DNA from 3 places in the Lysinibacillus sp. JNUCC 51 genome. Region 1 is predicted to be linked to each of the others. Evidence: riboswitches for the same ligand, from Rfam matches in the RefSeq annotation. Region 1 holds a riboswitch; each other region holds the start of a gene.

Region 1 (5,939 bases):
AAATGACCGTAACGGTATGCAAGATCACCTAAACCACCAGCACCAACCATTCCTGCCATTGCTGTTGCTCCTATAAGACCGATTGTAGCAATCGTTAAACCTAAAATAATGGATGGACGAGCCTCACGTAGTAAGACATTCCAAATAATATGACGGCGTTTAATACCCATTGCTGTATAAGCTTCCACAACACCTGGATCAACTTCTAAAAGTGCGGTTTCCATAAGGCGCGCAATATAAGGCGCTGTATAAACAACAAGCGGTACAATAACACCTTTTACACCGATAGTTGTGCCAACGATTAGCTTCGTGAACGGTAAAATGAAAAATAGTAAAATAATGAACGGTACTGAGCGAATAATATTAATAAATAAATTGAAAAATTGATAGAGAAATTTATTTTCAAAGGATTGTCCCGGGCGAGTTAAAACGATTAAAAGCCCTAAAGGGATCCCAATTAAAATAGAAAAGAATAATGAAATCCCGACCATTTGGAAGGTTTCGATAATGGATTTCCCAATAACATCTGACCAATCTGCAAAGAAGCTTTGAATGCTATTCATTTAATTCGCCTCCTAATTCCTCGACACTTACTCCGTTTTCTTTAAAATACTTAAGTGCTTTTTCTACGATATGGGTTTTACCGTGTAGATGCACGACAATATTACCGACAATGCCGTTTTTTAATTCAATGATATTGGCTGTTAAAATATTTGGTTGTACATCATAAACTTTGCTCACTTCTGCAAGTAATGGTTTCCCTGTACTTTCACCAAGGAATGTTAAACGAATAACACTTCCCGAAACATTTAATTGCTCGATAAGGGAAGGAGATAAATTACGTTGAGAAATGGTATTTAAAAATTTTCGTGTCGTTGGATGCTGAGGCTTGGAAAATAGCTCAATCGCAGAGCCGTATTCCACAACTGCCCCAGATTCAAGAACGGAAACATCATCGCAAATTTTTTGAATAACATTCATTTCGTGTGTAATGAGTAAAATAGTGATGCCTAGCTCACGATTAATTTTCAAGAGAAGCTCAAGAATGGCGTCAGTTGTTTCAGGATCGAGTGCACTCGTTGCTTCATCACTGAGTAAAATCTCAGGCTCTTGGGCGAGGGCACGTGCAATAGCGACACGTTGCTTTTGACCACCCGAAAGCTGGCTAGGATAGCTATCTAATTTCTCTGTTAGGCCAACAATTTCTGCATATTTTGCAACACGTTCTTTTACTTCAGAGTCGTTATAACCTAGAAGCTTTAATGGTATCGAGATATTGCTGTAAACGGTCGCTGTTTTTAAAAGGTTAAAATGTTGGAAGATCATCCCGATTTTTTGACGTGTTTTGCGAAGGTCGTTTAGAGAAAGGGAAGTAATATCTACATTATCAATCAATACTTTTCCTGTAGTTGGACGCTCTAATAAATTGACACAGCGAATGAGGGTACTTTTTCCAGCACCACTGTAGCCAATAACCCCATGAATTTCACCTTTTTTGACATGCAAATTAATACCATCTACTGCTTTGACGATACCTTTTTTAGTTTTAAATTCTTTTGATATGTTTTCTAATTGAATCATACTGTGATATCTCCTTTCTAAGCCCATCTATAAAGCAAGAATCTGCTAGCCTTCCCATAGGAGTCTCGCAGATTCTTGATTTTATGAAAGGGTCTTACTCGTCACTTACCAGCTTGGAATTACAGAACCTTTGAATTCTTCTTCAATAAATTTGCGTACTTCATCAGATTGATAAGCTTCAACGAATTTCTTAATCGTTGGGTCGTCCTTGTTTTCAGCACGTACCACAATGTAATTTACATATGGAGAGTCAGTAGATTCTAAAAGAATGGAATCTTTTTTAGGATCAATACCAGCTTCAAGAGCGAAGTTAGTATTAATGGCTGCTACATCTACTTCACTTAGCTGCTTTGGAATTTGTGCAGCCTCTAATTCAATGAATTTTAAGTTCTTTTTATTTTCTTCCACATCACGAATAGAAGCAGTTAAGTCTGCACCATCTTTTAATTTTATATAGCCTGCATCTTGAAGGACAAATAGTGCACGAGCTCCGTTTGTTGGATCATTTGGTAATCCGAATGTTGCACCATCAGGAACGTCATCGAATGATTTATATTTTTCAGAGTATATACCCATAGGATTTAAAATTGTTTTTCCTACTGGCACTAAATCTGTATTGTGATCTTTGTTAAATGTATCGAGGAATGGCTTGTGTTGATAGCTATTTGCATCAAGATCACCCTCAGCTAATGATGTATTTGGTAAAACATAATCAGAGAAAGGTTTTAGTTCTACCTCTAAGCCTTTTTCTTTGGCAACCTTTGCAGCAACCTCTGCAATTTGTTCGTGTGGACCAGAAGTTACACCAACTACAATTTTATGTTCATTAATAGCCTTACTTTGACTTTCTTTACTATCTTCTTTAGTACCACAGCCTACTAATGCTGCTACTAATGTGAGACTCGCTAAACCTAGTAAAATTTTGTTTTTCTTTTTCATGAAACCTACCTCCAAAGTTGTTTTATCGGTTTTAAAATAAAAAAAACTCTCTTAAAAAATTAAGAGAGGCTCATGAAAAATTGTCCTCTCTTATCTTTCAAACGATTATCGTTTGCAGGATTTAGCACCTTCCTTAAAAAAAGGAGGTTGCCGAGCTTCATAGGGCCAGTCCCTCAGCTACTCTTGATAAGAGATTTATAATATTTTTTTGTAAATCCGATAGAACTAATATAAATTATAGGATATAGTAAGTCAATCGAATTTTTAAAATTTTTTATTTTATTATAATATTTTGTGTGAAAGAGGGATGGGAATGTCTGTTAGAGTGAATTATGGGATTGGCTCATTTGGAAAGGTAATTAGTGCACGTATTCTAATGGGAACAGATATCATTGAGGGGATCGAGGCTATCTGTGAAGAAAATGGTATAGAGTCAGCAACAATTGTTAGCTGTATCGGTAGCTTTCAAAAAAGTAGCTTTGTCTACTTAGTACCTGATGAATCCTCTAAAATTAAAGTGCGTTTTAGTGACGTAATTGAAAAAGATGGCCCACTTGAATTTATCCAAGGATCAGGTGTTGTTTGTATACGTGATGGAGGATATGAAACGCATCTTCATGGTTCTATGAGTGATCAGAGGGGTGGAGTGTCCGGCGGGCATTTGTTGAAAGGTGGAAATATTGTTATTACAGCTGATGTCGTTTTAGCAGAAATACAAGGGATTCAGCATATTCGTCAGTTTGATGAAGAAACAAGACATGTCCAATTTTATCCACTAGAAGAAGGGCTGAAGCAACCAAGGAAGATAGTAAAATGAAAAAACTGTCTCCAAAGCAAATATGCGCAAAGGGGACAGTTTTGATAGGGACTTACTTAGGTAGAGGGACTAAAATGCACATGAGCTAAATAAGTTTAACTTTTCGATTCTGCTGATTGCTTCACGTAAGCGGTCTTCGCTAACAAGTAAACCAACCCGCACATAGCCTTCACCATATTGGCCAAAGCCATTTCCTGCAGCTACTGCGATATCAGCTTTGTCTAGCAATAAATCGGCAAATTGTTCACTCGTAAAGCCTAATGGGACAGGTAACCATGCAAAGAAAGAGCCTCTCGGTGCTGTTACTTGCCAACCAATTCGATGAGCTTCTTCGATAAGGACGTTTCGTCGACTCTCATAAGTCGCTCTTAGCTTGTCAGCGCAATTTTGAGAAGCAGTAAGTGCAACTGCCGCAGCTTGTTGCACTGCAGGGAACTGACTACAAAATAGATGATCTTGAATAAGGTTAATGGCTGCAATAATATCAGGGTTACCAACTGCAAAACCAATGCGCCAGCCCGCCATATTATACGTTTTGGATAATGTATACATTTCAATACCGACATCTTTTGCACTGTCAGCTTGCAGGAAGCTAATAGGTTTATTGCCGTCAAAACCAATTGCCCCGTAGGCAAAATCGTGTGCTACGATAATGTTATGCTTTTTTGCAAAGCGTACTGTTTCCTCGAAAAATTCAAGTGTTGCAGTACCACCAGTTGGGTTATTCGGGTAATTCAAGTAAAGTAGCTTCGCCTTCTCTTTTACTTCATCGGATAAAGCATTATAATCAGGCAGGAAATTATTTTCTGCAAAAAGTGGCATGACTTCAAAATTAACATCGCCTAATACGACACCAGATAAGTAATCTGGATATCCAGGATCGGGTAAAAGCATTGTATCGCCAGGGTTTAAAACGGCTAAAGGTAACTCAACGAGACCGATTTTCGTACCACCGAGAATTGCTACTTCTGTTTCAGGATCAATGTCAACATTGTATTCACGTTTGTAGAAGTTTGCTGCTGCTTGGCGTAATTCTGCTATGCCACGAAATGGAGAGTATTTATGATTTTGAGGATCTTCTGCTGCCTCCTGTAATGCTTTAATAATGTGGGGAGGAGTGGGTTGGTCAGGATTACCTTGACCGAGATTAATAACATCACGCCCTTCAGCTAGAGCGGCGTTTACTTTTTGCACAAGTGCTGCAAAAAATTGAGTTGGGAGTTGCTGTAGTTTTTTTGAGAATTCCATGCATGTCCACCTTTTTCAGAATATAATAATTATTAAAGATATGATGCACATAATATTACTTTTTTTAGTAATTGTCTAGAGCATTTTCGAAAACTATAGGTAACTATAAGCGACCAAATACGTATATGGGGGTGGGAAAAATGAACAAAGTCTCATATTTTATCGTCAATGCTTTTACTACAGAGCTTTACAAGGGAAATCCCGCAGCAGTATGTTTACTTGATTCAGCAATACCTGAGTCGACGATGCAAAAAATTGCTCAGGAGATTCCCGTACCAACAACAGCTTTTGTCCAAAAGAAGGATAATGATTTTTTTCTTAGATGGTTTACGCCAGCAAAGGAAATACCAATTTGTGGACATGGAACAATCGCTAGCGCTTTTTTACTCTGGAAACAAGGGATTGTACCCGTCAACTCTTCAATTACATTCCAAACTTTAAGTGGTCCTTTGCAAGCAATTTGGTTGAATGAACTAGTTGAAATAACAATTCAAAAGTATCGATTAGAAGAGATTGAATGTCCTGTGGAGCTTGAAGAATGGCTTGGTTTGAAACCGACATATGTAGGAAAAACAGAATTGGATTATATCGTGGAGTTAAGTCACGAAGAGTATATTGCAAATTTCAAAGCAGATTTTCAAGCGATGAATCAGTTCCCTGTACGTGGTGTTTGTATTACAAGTCGTTCTAAGGACGAGGGAATTGATATTGTTTCAAGATTCTTTTCTCCAGCACAAGGTATTGATGAAGACCATGTAAATGGTTCCACTCATGGTGCGTTAGGACCTTACTGGTGTGAAAAGTTATCCAAAGAAAGCATCATTAGCAAACAGCTTTCAAGACGTGGTGGATTATTATACGTTACACCAAAAATAAAAGATGTAGCTATTGCAGGTTCTGCAGTTCGAGTATTAAGTGGAGAAATATTAATCTAAATATTGAGCTAAAACCGAGGAAGTAAGGTAGTTTTATTGTAGTATAAAAATATAGAAACGTACTGTCTAGAGGAGGAATAGCAATGAAAATTGGATGTATCCAACTAAATGTTGGCTTTGGCAAAGTAGAAGAAAATTTTGCTCGTGCTGAGGACAAGATTCGTGAAGCGGCAAAACAGGGTGCAGAAATTATTGTACTACCAGAGATGTGGAATACAGGCTATGCACTTGAAAAATTACCGGAGCTTGCAGATGTTGATGGAGAACGTTCGAAAGCATTTTTGTCAGATTTAGCGAAAGAGCTTGGCGTACATATTGTTGGTGGCTCTGTTTCAACGAAGAAGGGCGATAAATTTTACAACACGATGTATACGTTTGATAAGAATGGTGAGTTAGTAGGCGAGTATAGCAAGGCACAT
Region 2 (5,939 bases), 1.6 Mb from region 1:
TTTTGGCACCCATTGAACGAGCTGCTTCAATAACACCTTTATCAATTTCACGTAAAGCAATTAATACCATTCGCGCATAGAATGGTGCAGCTCCAATAATTAATGCTGGTAAAGCCGCGTCTGCGCCACGAATCGTGCCGAGTAAAAATTTCGTAAATGGAATTAATAAGATAATCAAAACGATAAATGGAATCGAACGGAAAATGTTAACGATTGATCCTGTTAAAAAGTTCACAATTTTATTGGCCCATAGTTGGTTGGGACTTGATAAAAATAATAAGATTCCAATCACTAATCCAAGTATAAATGTGATGACCGTAGAAATTGTTGTCATGTACAATGTTTCATACGTAGCGTCCCACATTTTTTCCCAGTCGACATTCGGAAAAAGACTAGTTAGCATTTGCAATCACCTCCGTTTGTACTTCGACTGTATTTAAGTAGCTAAGTGCAGCAGCAACATTGGCCTCTGAGCCATCAATTTGCACAATAAGTGTACCGTACGCTCCATTTTTCGTTTGCGAAATATTTCCATGTACAATACTTACTTCTACATCAAACTGTTTCACAAGATGTGAAATGACAGGCTGCTCTGTTTTTTCTCCTACAAAGATTAGCTTAACAAGTTGTCCCTCAGGATAATTTGCTTTAATTTGTGCCACAGTTTCCTGAGTTTCCTTCGTATCTGTAATTTGAGAAACGAATTTTTTCGTAATGGCTGCTTGTGGAGCTTGGAATACTTGTAATACTTCACCACGTTCTACAATTTCTCCAGCTTCCATAACCGCTACACGATGACAAATTTTACGAATAACATGCATTTCATGTGTGATTAACACAATCGTTAGACCTAATCGTTCGTTAATATCGACAAGTAGATCAAGGATAGCATCCGTTGTCTCTGGATCGAGTGCGGATGTGGCCTCATCACATAACAATACCTCTGGATTATTAGCAAGTGCACGAGCGATACCTACCCGTTGCTTTTGTCCCCCTGATAGTTGTGATGGATATGCTTTATCGCGCCCTTCCAAACCAACTAGTGTAATCAATTCTTTCACACGTGCTTCACGTTTTGCCTTTGGAACACCTGCGATTTCTAGTGGGAAAGCGATGTTTTCCGCAACAGTTCTAGACCAAAGTAAATTGAAATGTTGGAAAATCATACTGACCTTTTGTCTAGCATCTCTGAGCTTCTGCCCCTTTATGGATGAAAATTCCTGATTGTTAACAGTCACCGTACCAGAAGTAGGTTTTTCTAAACCGTTTAACAAGCGAATCATTGTACTTTTACCAGCGCCACTATAGCCAATAATGCCAAAAATTTCTCCTTTATTAATGGAAAGGTTGACGTCTTTGACTGCTATTAATTCGCCATTCGCGGTTTTGTATTTCTTCGTAATATTTTGAAGATTGATCATAGCGAATTCTCCTTTTCTCATATAAAAAACCCCTTCACTTAATAGATAAGTAGAAGGGGTCACGTAGCTTATACGTTAGACCGTTCTCTCATCTTTCAAAGATAAATCTTTGGGTGATTTGGCACCTTTTCACGATTGTGATGGTTGCCGGGCTTCATAGGGCACTTCCCTCCGCCGCTCTTTATAAGAGTTCGATATATTTATTGTTTTTTTAATATATTTGTTACTTTACCACGCGATTAATATTCAGTCAATTAGTTTTTTAATAATTCGTATAAATATGGTACGGATTGAAAGGCATAAACCTTTTCTGTTACTTCTCCGCCTTCACATACGAGTAAACATGGTACACTTTCGATTTTATTATCATAAGCTATTTGCTCTATAAAATTAATATTCGCTTTTCCGACCTGAAGCTGTGGCAGCAATTGTTCAACAACCATCATCATTTTCGATGCAACTGCACACGTTCCACACATTGGTGTATATAAATAAAAAGCAGCCTTTTCACCTGACTGGATAACCGCGTTCCACTGCTCTTTTGACCATTCTTCCATCTTTTTTCACGCAACCTTACAAAATATATTCATTATGGATTGAGAAATGCGCACGAAGCAATATCGCCGCTAATACTTTCCTCGGAGTTGTCTCAACTTCCTTATATGTTGGCATCGTACGTAAATGCTCAGCCTCTGGATAATGTCTGTCCATTAATGCCCGTAGCTTATTTCCCGATGTATCTGCATCAAAAAATGTATAAAGCTCGCAACCCTCATACGGATCGAGTAGCTCTTCTAATTGATGCACACCAATTGTTCCATTTGTACAAAGTATTTTTACGTCTTCATTTAAAATAGGTTCAATTTGAAGTTTATCCGATCGGCCTTCAACAATTAAGCATTTTCCCTCGAACATCACGCCACCCCCATTTAGACATATCCCTTATATTCATTATATCAATAAACTTTGTCGTTGATACAGTTAGACACCTACTGATAAGGGAATATACTTGCATTTACTTCACCAACTATAGTGGAAGAATGAATGAAGATAATAAAAAACGTCGGTAGTTTCCGACGTTTTTCTATTATTGGCTTGTCTTATTCAGCAATCATTTCTTCGTATTGCTCAGCTGTCATAAGTTTTTCAACTTCTGATGCATCAGCAGGCTCTACAACGATCATCCATGCTTTTTCATATGGTGATTCATTAACGAATTCTGGGCTATCTTCTAAATCTGCATTTACTTCAACTACTGTACCTGAGATTGGTGCATATAATTCAGAAACTGTTTTTACAGATTCTACGCTACCGAATGGATCATCAGTTTTGATTTCGTCTCCAACTTGTGGAAGTTCAACGAAAACGATATCTCCAAGTTCAGCTTGTGCGAAATGAGAAATACCGATACGTACTTTACCATCTTCTACTTTTACCCATTCGTGCTCTTCAGAGTAACGTAAGTCTTTAGGTGTGCTCATGCAAAAAACCCCTCCATAAATATGTAATATATTCACTTTCAGTGTGCCATACTTCTTGCATAAAAACAAGCAAGAATCAATTATATCTCGGCATAATTGTGTTTGGATTCGGCTTTGTTTTTGCACAAAGAACTCTTTCCGATTCCGTGACATCCGCCGGAGGCTTTAACTTCTTTCAGCGGTTGTTTGAAAAGTGACTTATAACCGTATTCATCTCACCAACTATAGAGGTGGGAGACTGCTTAAACAAGTTAAAAGTGGTTATTTCCAAGCTTGCTCAAAATCTGATTCTTTAAACCCTAAAGTAACTTTTTTTCCATCGGTTACAATCGGACGTTTAATCAACATACCATCTGATGCAAGCAGTTCAAGCTGCTCCTCTTCAGTCATTTCAGCGAGCTTATCTTTCAAGCCAAGCTCACGATATTTCATACCAGAAGTATTAAAAAATTTCTTTAAAGGTTGTCCACTAGCTTGCCATAAGTTTGATAATTCGTCCTTTGTAGGTGGTTGTTCGACAATGTGTACCTCTTCGTATGATACCCCATTATCATTTAGCCATTTCTGAGCTTTTTTACAAGTAGTACATTTCGGATATTGAATTAGTTGAATCGTCATTTATAGGCTCCTCTACTATCATTTTTAGGAACTACATTTTCAGTGTATCCCTCATTTTCTGTAGTATACCATCATAACTGTTACGAGCCAAAATGAAACTCATCATATTAAAATGTGGGGTTGATTTCGTTCCACGCTGGGCGCTTTCCTGTGGGCTAGCGTTTAGCCGCTTCCTCCGCTTCGCTTCGTGTAGACGAAACCCTTTTACTATAAAACAAATGTCAGAGGTTGCTTACTTTGCGTATTAGTTGAATGGAGAAGACTGCGCGACAAAGGATTCACACACAGTTTGTGTATGAATCTTTTTTTGCTCTTTTGCAGGTGAATGTCGATAAAATTCATAAGTTGGGTGATAAATCGTGAAAGTTGGTCGATAAATTTCAAAAGTTGGTCGATAAAACGTAAAAGTTGGTAGATAAATTTTAAAAGTTGGTAGATAAAACTTAAAAGTGTTGGCTAAAACCATCACGTCCTGTGATAACGCCTTCGAAACCAACATCCTGCTGTTGCTGTCGCTTCGTTGCACTACGCATTCGCACAGAATGGCCCCCTGTCGCTACGTTAGCACTTCGCTTTCGCGCAAAAAACACCTGTTGCCCCAAGCGGCTCTTCGTACCCCCCTAGAAAACTTTGCTCTGCGCGAAAGCGAAGCGTCAGCGACAAAAGCCCCAGCCTGGAACGGAAATCACCCCCTCATTTTGCAAGATCTATACTTTTATTTCCAACAAAAAAACCTAGCTATCTCTTCTATTCGGATAGCTAGGTTAGTCTGCAATATTAAACTACAAATTTTTCTGCTTCAATTAATTTAACAGAAGCTTCGCGTTTCTTCGCGATTAAGTTGTATGGGTTGTTGCGAGTTAACTTACGTAGCGCAGACAATGTCATGCGTGCAGCGTCGCCGTCTGCTGAAGCAAGAATCGTATCTTTTGCTTCTTTTTCGATTTCTGCAAACGCTTCTTGGCAGAAGATTTGAGTGTATAGTAATTTTTGATGAGCTTTTTCAGCACCGTCACGAGCGATTGCTTTTTCTGTACGTAATACAGCTGATTCCATTGCGAATAGTTGGTTTGCGATATTAGCAATATTCACCAATACTTCTTGCTCTTGATCAAGCTTCGCGCCGTAGCGTTGTGCCGCTAAACCTGCTGCTAAAACAGCAATTTTCTTCGCATTTTTCACAAGATATTTTTCTTGTGCTAGAGGCTCTGTGCCTACATCCTCAGGCATTAGCATAAGTAGCTCCTGTTGTAAGTTTTGAGCAACTTGTAGCAATGGCAATTCACCTTTTAACGCCTTTTTCATAAATGTACCTGGTACAATCATGCGGTTAATTTCATTAGTACCTTCAAAAATACGGTTAATACGTGAATCGCGATAAATACGCTCTACTTCATATTCAGCCATAAAGCCGTAACCACCGTGTAATTGAACCGCTTCATCTGCAATGTAATCTAAAGTCTCAGAACCAAATACTTTAGCAATAGAACATTCAATTGCATACTCAGCAATTGCACTAGCTATAACTTTCCCTTGCTTTTGCTCATCTGGGCTTAGCTGACTTAAACGGTCTTCAAATAAACCTACTGTACGATAGTTTAATGACTCAGACGCATATAATTGTGAAGCCATTGTCGATAATTTTTCTTTTGTTAGATTGAAATCTGACAGCTTCGTTTTAAACTGCTGACGTTGGTTTGTGTATTGAATGGCTAGCTCTAATGCACGCTTTGAGCCACCAATTGTTCCAACACCTAATTTATAGCGACCGATATTTAAAATATTAAAGGCAATAACGTGTCCGCGACCTATTTCACCTAATAGGTTTTCTACAGGTACTTCTGCATCTTCAAGGATTAATGTACGTGTTGATGAAGATTTGATACCCATTTTTTTCTCTTCTGCGCCAACAGAAACGCCATTGAAAGCACGTTCAACGATAAATGCCGTGAATTTATCGCCATCGATTTTTGCATAGACAACAAATACATCTGCAAAGCCTGCATTTGTAATCCATTGCTTTTCACCATTTAAAATATAATGTGTCCCTGCATCATTTAACTTCGCAGTAGTTTTTGCACCTAATGCATCAGAACCTGAACCTGGCTCTGTTAATGCGTAAGCAGCAATTAATTCACCTGATGCAAGCTTTGGTAAATACTTTTGCTTTTGCTCTTCATTTCCGAAAAGTACGATTGGTAAAGAACCAATACCTACGTGTGCACCATGTGTAATAGAGAAGCCACCAGCAACAGACATTTTTTCTGCGATTAATGCAGAAGAAACTTTGTCTAATCCTAGACCTTCATATTCTTCAGGTACATCTGCACTTAGTAAGCCGAGCTCACCAGCACTTTTTAGAAGACGAACCGAATGCTCAAATTCATGGTGCTCTAAATTTTCAACGACTGGTAACACT
Region 3 (5,939 bases), 2.3 Mb from region 1:
AGCCCCCAATCATGATACACACAAAAATCAAAACATACTTCGTTAAAAGAGCTGGTGTCATTTCTCCAGCAGTCAATATATCAATAATTGACCCTAGTAAATACGGTGGAACAACTTCTAAGCCACTTGCTATCATTAATAGCACAACAGCTACAGTATATTGCTTCCAGTATTTTTTAAAAAACCAACTTAATTTACTTAAAACATCAAACATACATTATAACCTTCTTTCTCTAGTGCTGTTAAAGCTGTGCTACCCACTATCCATAAATATCTTGATGAAAATCATTTTTTGTACTTTGTTTCGCATACACATGCACTCCTTTTTTGTTGTCACTACAACCCTTTTTTGCAACAAAAAAGACACATACCCCAAAAAAGAGCATGTGTCTCTTCATAAAAGGCCAGGAGTTACCCATGCCATTTATTTACAACGAAAAATAAAAATGTTAGAAGACATGGACAATGTATGCAGTTGTACTTTGATATGATACTGATAAAATTAACATCGTCATGCCCTCCTTTACTTAAGATTGTTATAGTGTTATTGAAGATTATCACACTTTAGAAATATTTGTCAACCAGCTCACTGTTATTTTTTACATTTTTCAGGAAATAATTAACGCTTTAAAGTATCGAATTGCTAAAAGTGAAAATATGGGGACGATAAGTAAGAACTAAAATTTAGAATTAAAAACTACAACTATTTGTATTGACTTTAACGTCACGTAAACCTTTATGGTTAGTTTGTATTAACCTAAAGGAGGAAATAAACATGCATGAATTTTATCAAATGCCCTTATTTGTAAAGCTAAAAGTAAGAAATATTGAAAAGTCAAAGGAATGGTATGCTAACGTACTAAATTTCAATTCAGTATTTGATTTTCCAGATGCTAACGGAACAACTTCAATGACACATTTGAGAGGAACAAAGTACCAAGATTTGATGTTATTACAGGCTAAAGAAGTCAGCACCTCTGACTCAGTCATTATTAATTTATTCTCTAGTGATATTAACAGTATTTATCAAGCAGCACTAGATAATAAAACGAATATTATTCAACAACCGACAGTTCAACCTTGGAATGCAAAAGAATTAACTTTAGAAGATCCAGATGGTTATGTTTTTACAATAACGGAAAGTGTCGATACCAATAAAGACTTTGATACTGTCATTGACAATGTTAAAGATCAATTATAGCTTCCACTATTTCAGCGGATGTTTGGACACCTGCTGATAAGTTCTGGAAGACCCTATCGAACAAAGCCAGTTCGATAGGGTCCAAATCGATTTATCGGAACAATCTTGAGATTTATCGGAACAAATCTCTGATTTGTCGCCTAACTTCAATTTATTGCTCAACTTTTTTAATTTATCAACTAACTTTTTTAATTTATCAACCAACTTTCTAAATTTATCAACCAACTTTCTAAATTTATCAACCAGCTTCTAAATTTATCACCTAACTTAAATTTATCGTCCACTTCACAAAAAAACAAAGAACCGCTAACCGTCGCTAGCCAAAAAAAGGGAGTTATCCAAGCAGCAACCTGTTATCTAACTAGACTTTCCTCTCGCGAATAGCAAATATAGAGATTTTTGCTCACTATAACAACTATCGGTGTACTAGTAATATGCCAATGCCACAATCTCCGTCCTTAGCAAGTTGAATATAAGTTGAAACGTCGTTTACTGTTTTGAATTTTACTGTGTGCTTTCTAAGGCCCCAGCCCTATAACAATAATAATTATTATTTAGTAATTTATGAATTAGTAGTGGCAGTTTTTCCGTTAACGGGCTTTCCGCATAACGGATTAACCGTTATCAGATTTTCAGTCAACGGTGTAATAGTGTTTGATTACTAAAGAGCTTCTCCTCCTTGTTAGATATATACATATTAAGAGATGATATAGGGACATTAACTACGAAGTAATTTGACAGGAAATATAAGAAATATATTTTTCTAAATCGATAGTTTACTAAAATAGTATTTTAGAAGAAAACATTTGAATCAAGGCTGGTAAAACGGAGTAAAATATAATAAAAAAATCATGTCATTTTAAATTTGATCTCTCTTTGATATATTTGAATCCATATAACTATAGAAATATATCTAAAGTGGGTATCTCATGATACACTTTTTAATATAGAAATTTAATAAGGAGTCTTTACTTTGAAATCATTTTTAGCTGTTGGAATTGGCGGATTTTTGGGAGCCATTTGTCGATATAGCCTTGGTCTAGCACTTTCAAATAACGGTGGTTTTCCATTTGCAACACTTTGCATAAACTTAATTGGTTGCTTTTGTTTAGCATGGCTATTTACAACGTTTACAAAGCGTACTCCTATTATTTTAGGAATTGGTACTGGCTTTTTTGGTGCCTTTACAACCTTTTCGACATTCTCATTAGAAACGCTATTACTTTTACAGGATAGTAAATGGCTACAAGCCGTTCTTTATATTTTAGTGAGTGTATTTGGCGGTTTAGCTTGTGCTTGGCTAGGATTTAAGCTTGCAAAGGGGCGCATCGTATGATAATTATTGGTATCGGTGGATTTTTGGGTGCACTAACAAGATTTTATCTTGGAAAATTGATTGTCCATACATACCCATGGGCAACATTTTTTATTAATATAACAGGTTCTTTTGCCCTTGGCTTTCTATTTGCATTACATCCAAGTGATTGGATTTGGCATTTTATAGGGCTTGGATTTTTAGGAGCCTATACGACCTTTTCAACATTTGGTTTTGAATGTTTGCAACTATTAGAGCAAAAAAAATGGAGACAAGCGATTATTTATATATGCACTACAGTTTTATTCGGTTTACTTTTCGCAGCACTTGGCTTTTTCCTTGTGTAGCAGCATTTATGAGAAACTAGAGGTGATTTTTTGACACAGCCTTCCATCGAACAATTAAAAGCGCTCGAAGCTGAAATTGAACAAACACTAAATACTTTAATCAACCTAGAACTAGAAGAAAACTTTCCAGAAATGAATACACGTTTTGCACAATTGCTTGCAAAGGTTCAAGCAGCTCAGTTAATTGATTATAAACTTGATGTCCTCGTTGACCCACAAGCATTCGCAACAGAAACATGTATTCTACTACAAAGTTTGATAGAGGCAAAGTCTAGACCACATAAAAGACAACGACTTCTAACGCATCGTATGATTTTAAAAATATGGCTGCGTAAAAATCAACGCTTTATGAACGAATTTTTACCACAAATGTTTTAGGCGCTCTCCATTTTAAAGGGCGCCTCCTTTTAAGTTGCAACACTTCTTTTAAATCCCCCTTCAATTGTTATATTAAGTTTTCACAACCGTACTAAAAATTACATTTCCTCTGACCCTTGTTACATGTTCAATTTTCCTCAATAAATTTTTCTGAATATAGCTTTAAAACAAAATTCGAATAAAAATATGTTGCAAATATCGGTTTTTTATTATAATATTTATTATTGTGAAAAAAAATAATATATTTGCTTCTTATCAAGAGAGATGGAGGGACTGGCCCAATGAAATCTCGGCAGCGGAACTTATGAATAAGTTACTGTGCCAAATCCAGCAGGCAAAGGCTTGATAGATAAGAGGAGTGTTTTATAAATATAAGGCCTCTTCTTGTTATCACAAGAAGAGGCCTTTTTTCGTAAAAAAGAATAGACATTTTTTGGAGGTAGACATGAAGAAAGAAAATCCATGGGCGCTCATCCCATTTGTTGTTTTTTTGATTTTATTTATTGGTTCAGGTGTTATTACAGGTGATTTTTACGCCTTCCCTGTCATTGTAGCCATTTCCATTTCAGGCGCTGTGGCTCTTGCGATGAATCGAAAAGAATCGTTTGCGCAAAAGGTTGATATTTTTTGCAAAGGCGCAGGAAATTTAAATGTCATGCTGATGGTTATTATTTTTCTTTTGGCTGGGGCCTTTTCAGAAGTAGCGAAAGGTATGGGGGCAGTGGATTCCACTGTTAACTTTGCTTTATCGGTCGTTCCGCCAAACCTGCTTGTCGTAGGCTTGTTCATTATTGCCTGCTTTATCTCCCTATCAATGGGTACATCGGTAGGAACGATTGTTGCACTAGCGCCAATTGGAGTTGGGATTAGCGGGCATATCGACCTTCCTATGGCTTTAGTAATGGCAGCGATTGTTGGTGGTTCGATGTTCGGTGATAATTTATCTTTTATTTCAGATACAACAATTACTGCCGTTCGCTCACAGGGCGCACAAATGAAGGATAAATTTAAGGTTAATTTTTGGATTGTGTTGCCGGCCGCTATTGTAACGAGCATTATTTTAGGGGTTATCACAATGGGTGAAACGGGACAAGTTGAGCATTTAAGTTATAGTTGGATAAAAATTGTTCCCTATGTTTTGGTTATTATTTTAGCGTTAGCTGGAATGAATGTTTTCCTTGTTCTAGCAACTGGGATTGTTCTCGCTGGGGCTGTTGGTTTAGCGGATGGCAGCTATCAATTAATGAGCCTTTTCCAAAAGATTGGCGAAGGAATGGCAGGCATGTATGAAATGGCATTCCTAGCAATATTAATAGCTGGAATGGTTGAGGTTATTAAGTTTAATGGAGGAATTGACTTTCTACTTCACCTTGCGACACGAAGAATTAAATCGAAAAAGGGTGCTGAATTTGGCATTGCTGGCCTAGTGGGCTTAACTAATTTATCTACTGCCAACAATACGATTGCAATTTTAATTGCTGGTCCGCTTGCAAAAAATATTGCTGATCAGTATGAGATTGAGCCGAGAAAGTCCGCAAGTATATTAGATATTTTCTCTTGTACGATCCAAGGCATTCTTCCATACGGAGCCCAATTCCTGGCAGCCGCAAGTGTAGCCGGCATATCGCCAGTGAGCATGCTACAATACTCTTTCTATCCAATCCTTATTGGAATTTGCGGAATCATCGCTATCCTTATCGGATACCCAGCAAAAAAGACAGCCTGATTTCATCACTTAAATAATATTGATATTACATTAAAATAATCCAATCGTTTTGAGAAAAGATTAATCAAAACGATTGGATTTTTTATTTGGGGTAATTCTGTAAGAACGTTATGAACACCTGCGTTACGTTAATTATCTGATTTGAACCGTCCTATACGGAACCGTACTTACAGTGGTATGAGAGGTCAGGGGTTAATCCCTCTCTCTTTCTCCATGAGCTGAATACGGTTCCGTATTGTTTGTTTGATAATTATATTCGGAATTTCCAAGGGGTTGATGTAAAATAATTGGTAATAAAATTTAATACTTTTAGAAAAGGTAGGTCTTGATGAATGAGCACAGTATATAAATCTTTAATAATCGCAGTAATTGTTGGACTCTTAATTTATATAGTTGAAGATTTTCATTTGAACTTTATCTGGATGTTTTTATTGTTATATGCCCTTTTTACTATAACTAATTCAGTAATAGATAAACTATTTAAAACGAGATGACATTCTTGTATAAGCCTTTATTGATCGTAGGTAACTTTTCTCCATATTAGTTCAGTGATGATTTCATGATACTATAATGTTCATAAGATTTTGATATTATTAGTTTTTAATCGCATAAAACGCTTATGTAATTAACGTTTTTCCATGGTAAAAAATCATCATATTGATACTTTCAATTCTTTATAAAAGAATAATCTTTTATAACTTCACAAATTTCCACATTATATTGCATGTACCATTTTTCTTTTCCGAATTGCTGTGCAACTAGATGTTTTGAATTTTCTCTCCACGCATGAATAGCCTCTAGTGATTCCCAATAGGATACAGTAATGCCCTTCCCTTCAGCATTTCTGGAGCTTTCTACACGGATAAAACCGGGCTGTTTTTGTGCTAGTTCATCCATTACTTCTGCCATTTTGGCATAGCCTTCTCCATCCTCGTCTGTTCTTTGTGATGTGAAAATTACGGCATAATATGT

The links. A riboswitch is a leader RNA that binds a small molecule or an ion and turns the genes downstream of it on or off. The one in region 1 is predicted to bind S-adenosylmethionine.
Region 2: linked by a shared signal. The riboswitch ahead of JNUCC51_RS16405 (methionine ABC transporter ATP-binding protein) and the one ahead of JNUCC51_RS09085 (MetQ/NlpA family ABC transporter substrate-binding protein) in region 1 are both predicted to bind S-adenosylmethionine.
Region 3: linked by a shared signal. The riboswitch ahead of JNUCC51_RS22380 (Na+/H+ antiporter NhaC family protein) and the one ahead of JNUCC51_RS09085 (MetQ/NlpA family ABC transporter substrate-binding protein) in region 1 are both predicted to bind S-adenosylmethionine.

The regions. Positions count from the first base shown of each region.
Region 1 is NZ_CP065545.1:1,853,027-1,858,965, reverse strand. It holds gene JNUCC51_RS09095 (methionine ABC transporter permease) at 1-563, opposite strand, end outside; gene JNUCC51_RS09090 (methionine ABC transporter ATP-binding protein) at 556-1,581, opposite strand; gene JNUCC51_RS09085 (MetQ/NlpA family ABC transporter substrate-binding protein) at 1,687-2,520, opposite strand; SAM riboswitch class I at 2,608-2,713, opposite strand; gene JNUCC51_RS09080 (PPC domain-containing DNA-binding protein) at 2,834-3,337, shown strand; gene JNUCC51_RS09075 (pyridoxal phosphate-dependent aminotransferase) at 3,407-4,585, opposite strand; gene JNUCC51_RS09070 (PhzF family phenazine biosynthesis protein) at 4,726-5,520, shown strand; gene JNUCC51_RS09065 (carbon-nitrogen family hydrolase) at 5,604-5,939, shown strand, end outside.
Region 2 is NZ_CP065545.1:3,410,264-3,416,202, reverse strand. It holds gene JNUCC51_RS16410 (methionine ABC transporter permease) at 1-403, opposite strand, end outside; gene JNUCC51_RS16405 (methionine ABC transporter ATP-binding protein) at 393-1,421, opposite strand; SAM riboswitch class I at 1,507-1,611, opposite strand; gene JNUCC51_RS16400 (thioredoxin family protein) at 1,676-1,978, opposite strand; gene JNUCC51_RS16395 (toprim domain-containing protein) at 1,995-2,336, opposite strand; gene gcvH (glycine cleavage system protein GcvH) at 2,522-2,902, opposite strand; gene JNUCC51_RS16385 (arsenate reductase family protein) at 3,164-3,520, opposite strand; gene JNUCC51_RS16380 (acyl-CoA dehydrogenase FadE) at 4,298-5,939, opposite strand, start outside.
Region 3 is NZ_CP065545.1:4,637,310-4,643,248, reverse strand. It holds gene JNUCC51_RS22405 (ABC transporter ATP-binding protein) at 1-214, opposite strand, end outside; gene JNUCC51_RS22400 (VOC family protein) at 776-1,201, shown strand; gene crcB (fluoride efflux transporter CrcB) at 2,175-2,537, shown strand; gene crcB (fluoride efflux transporter CrcB) at 2,534-2,863, shown strand; gene JNUCC51_RS22385 (hypothetical protein) at 2,894-3,241, shown strand; SAM riboswitch class I at 3,491-3,597, shown strand; gene JNUCC51_RS22380 (Na+/H+ antiporter NhaC family protein) at 3,675-4,967, shown strand; gene JNUCC51_RS22375 (antibiotic biosynthesis monooxygenase family protein) at 5,634-5,939, opposite strand, start outside.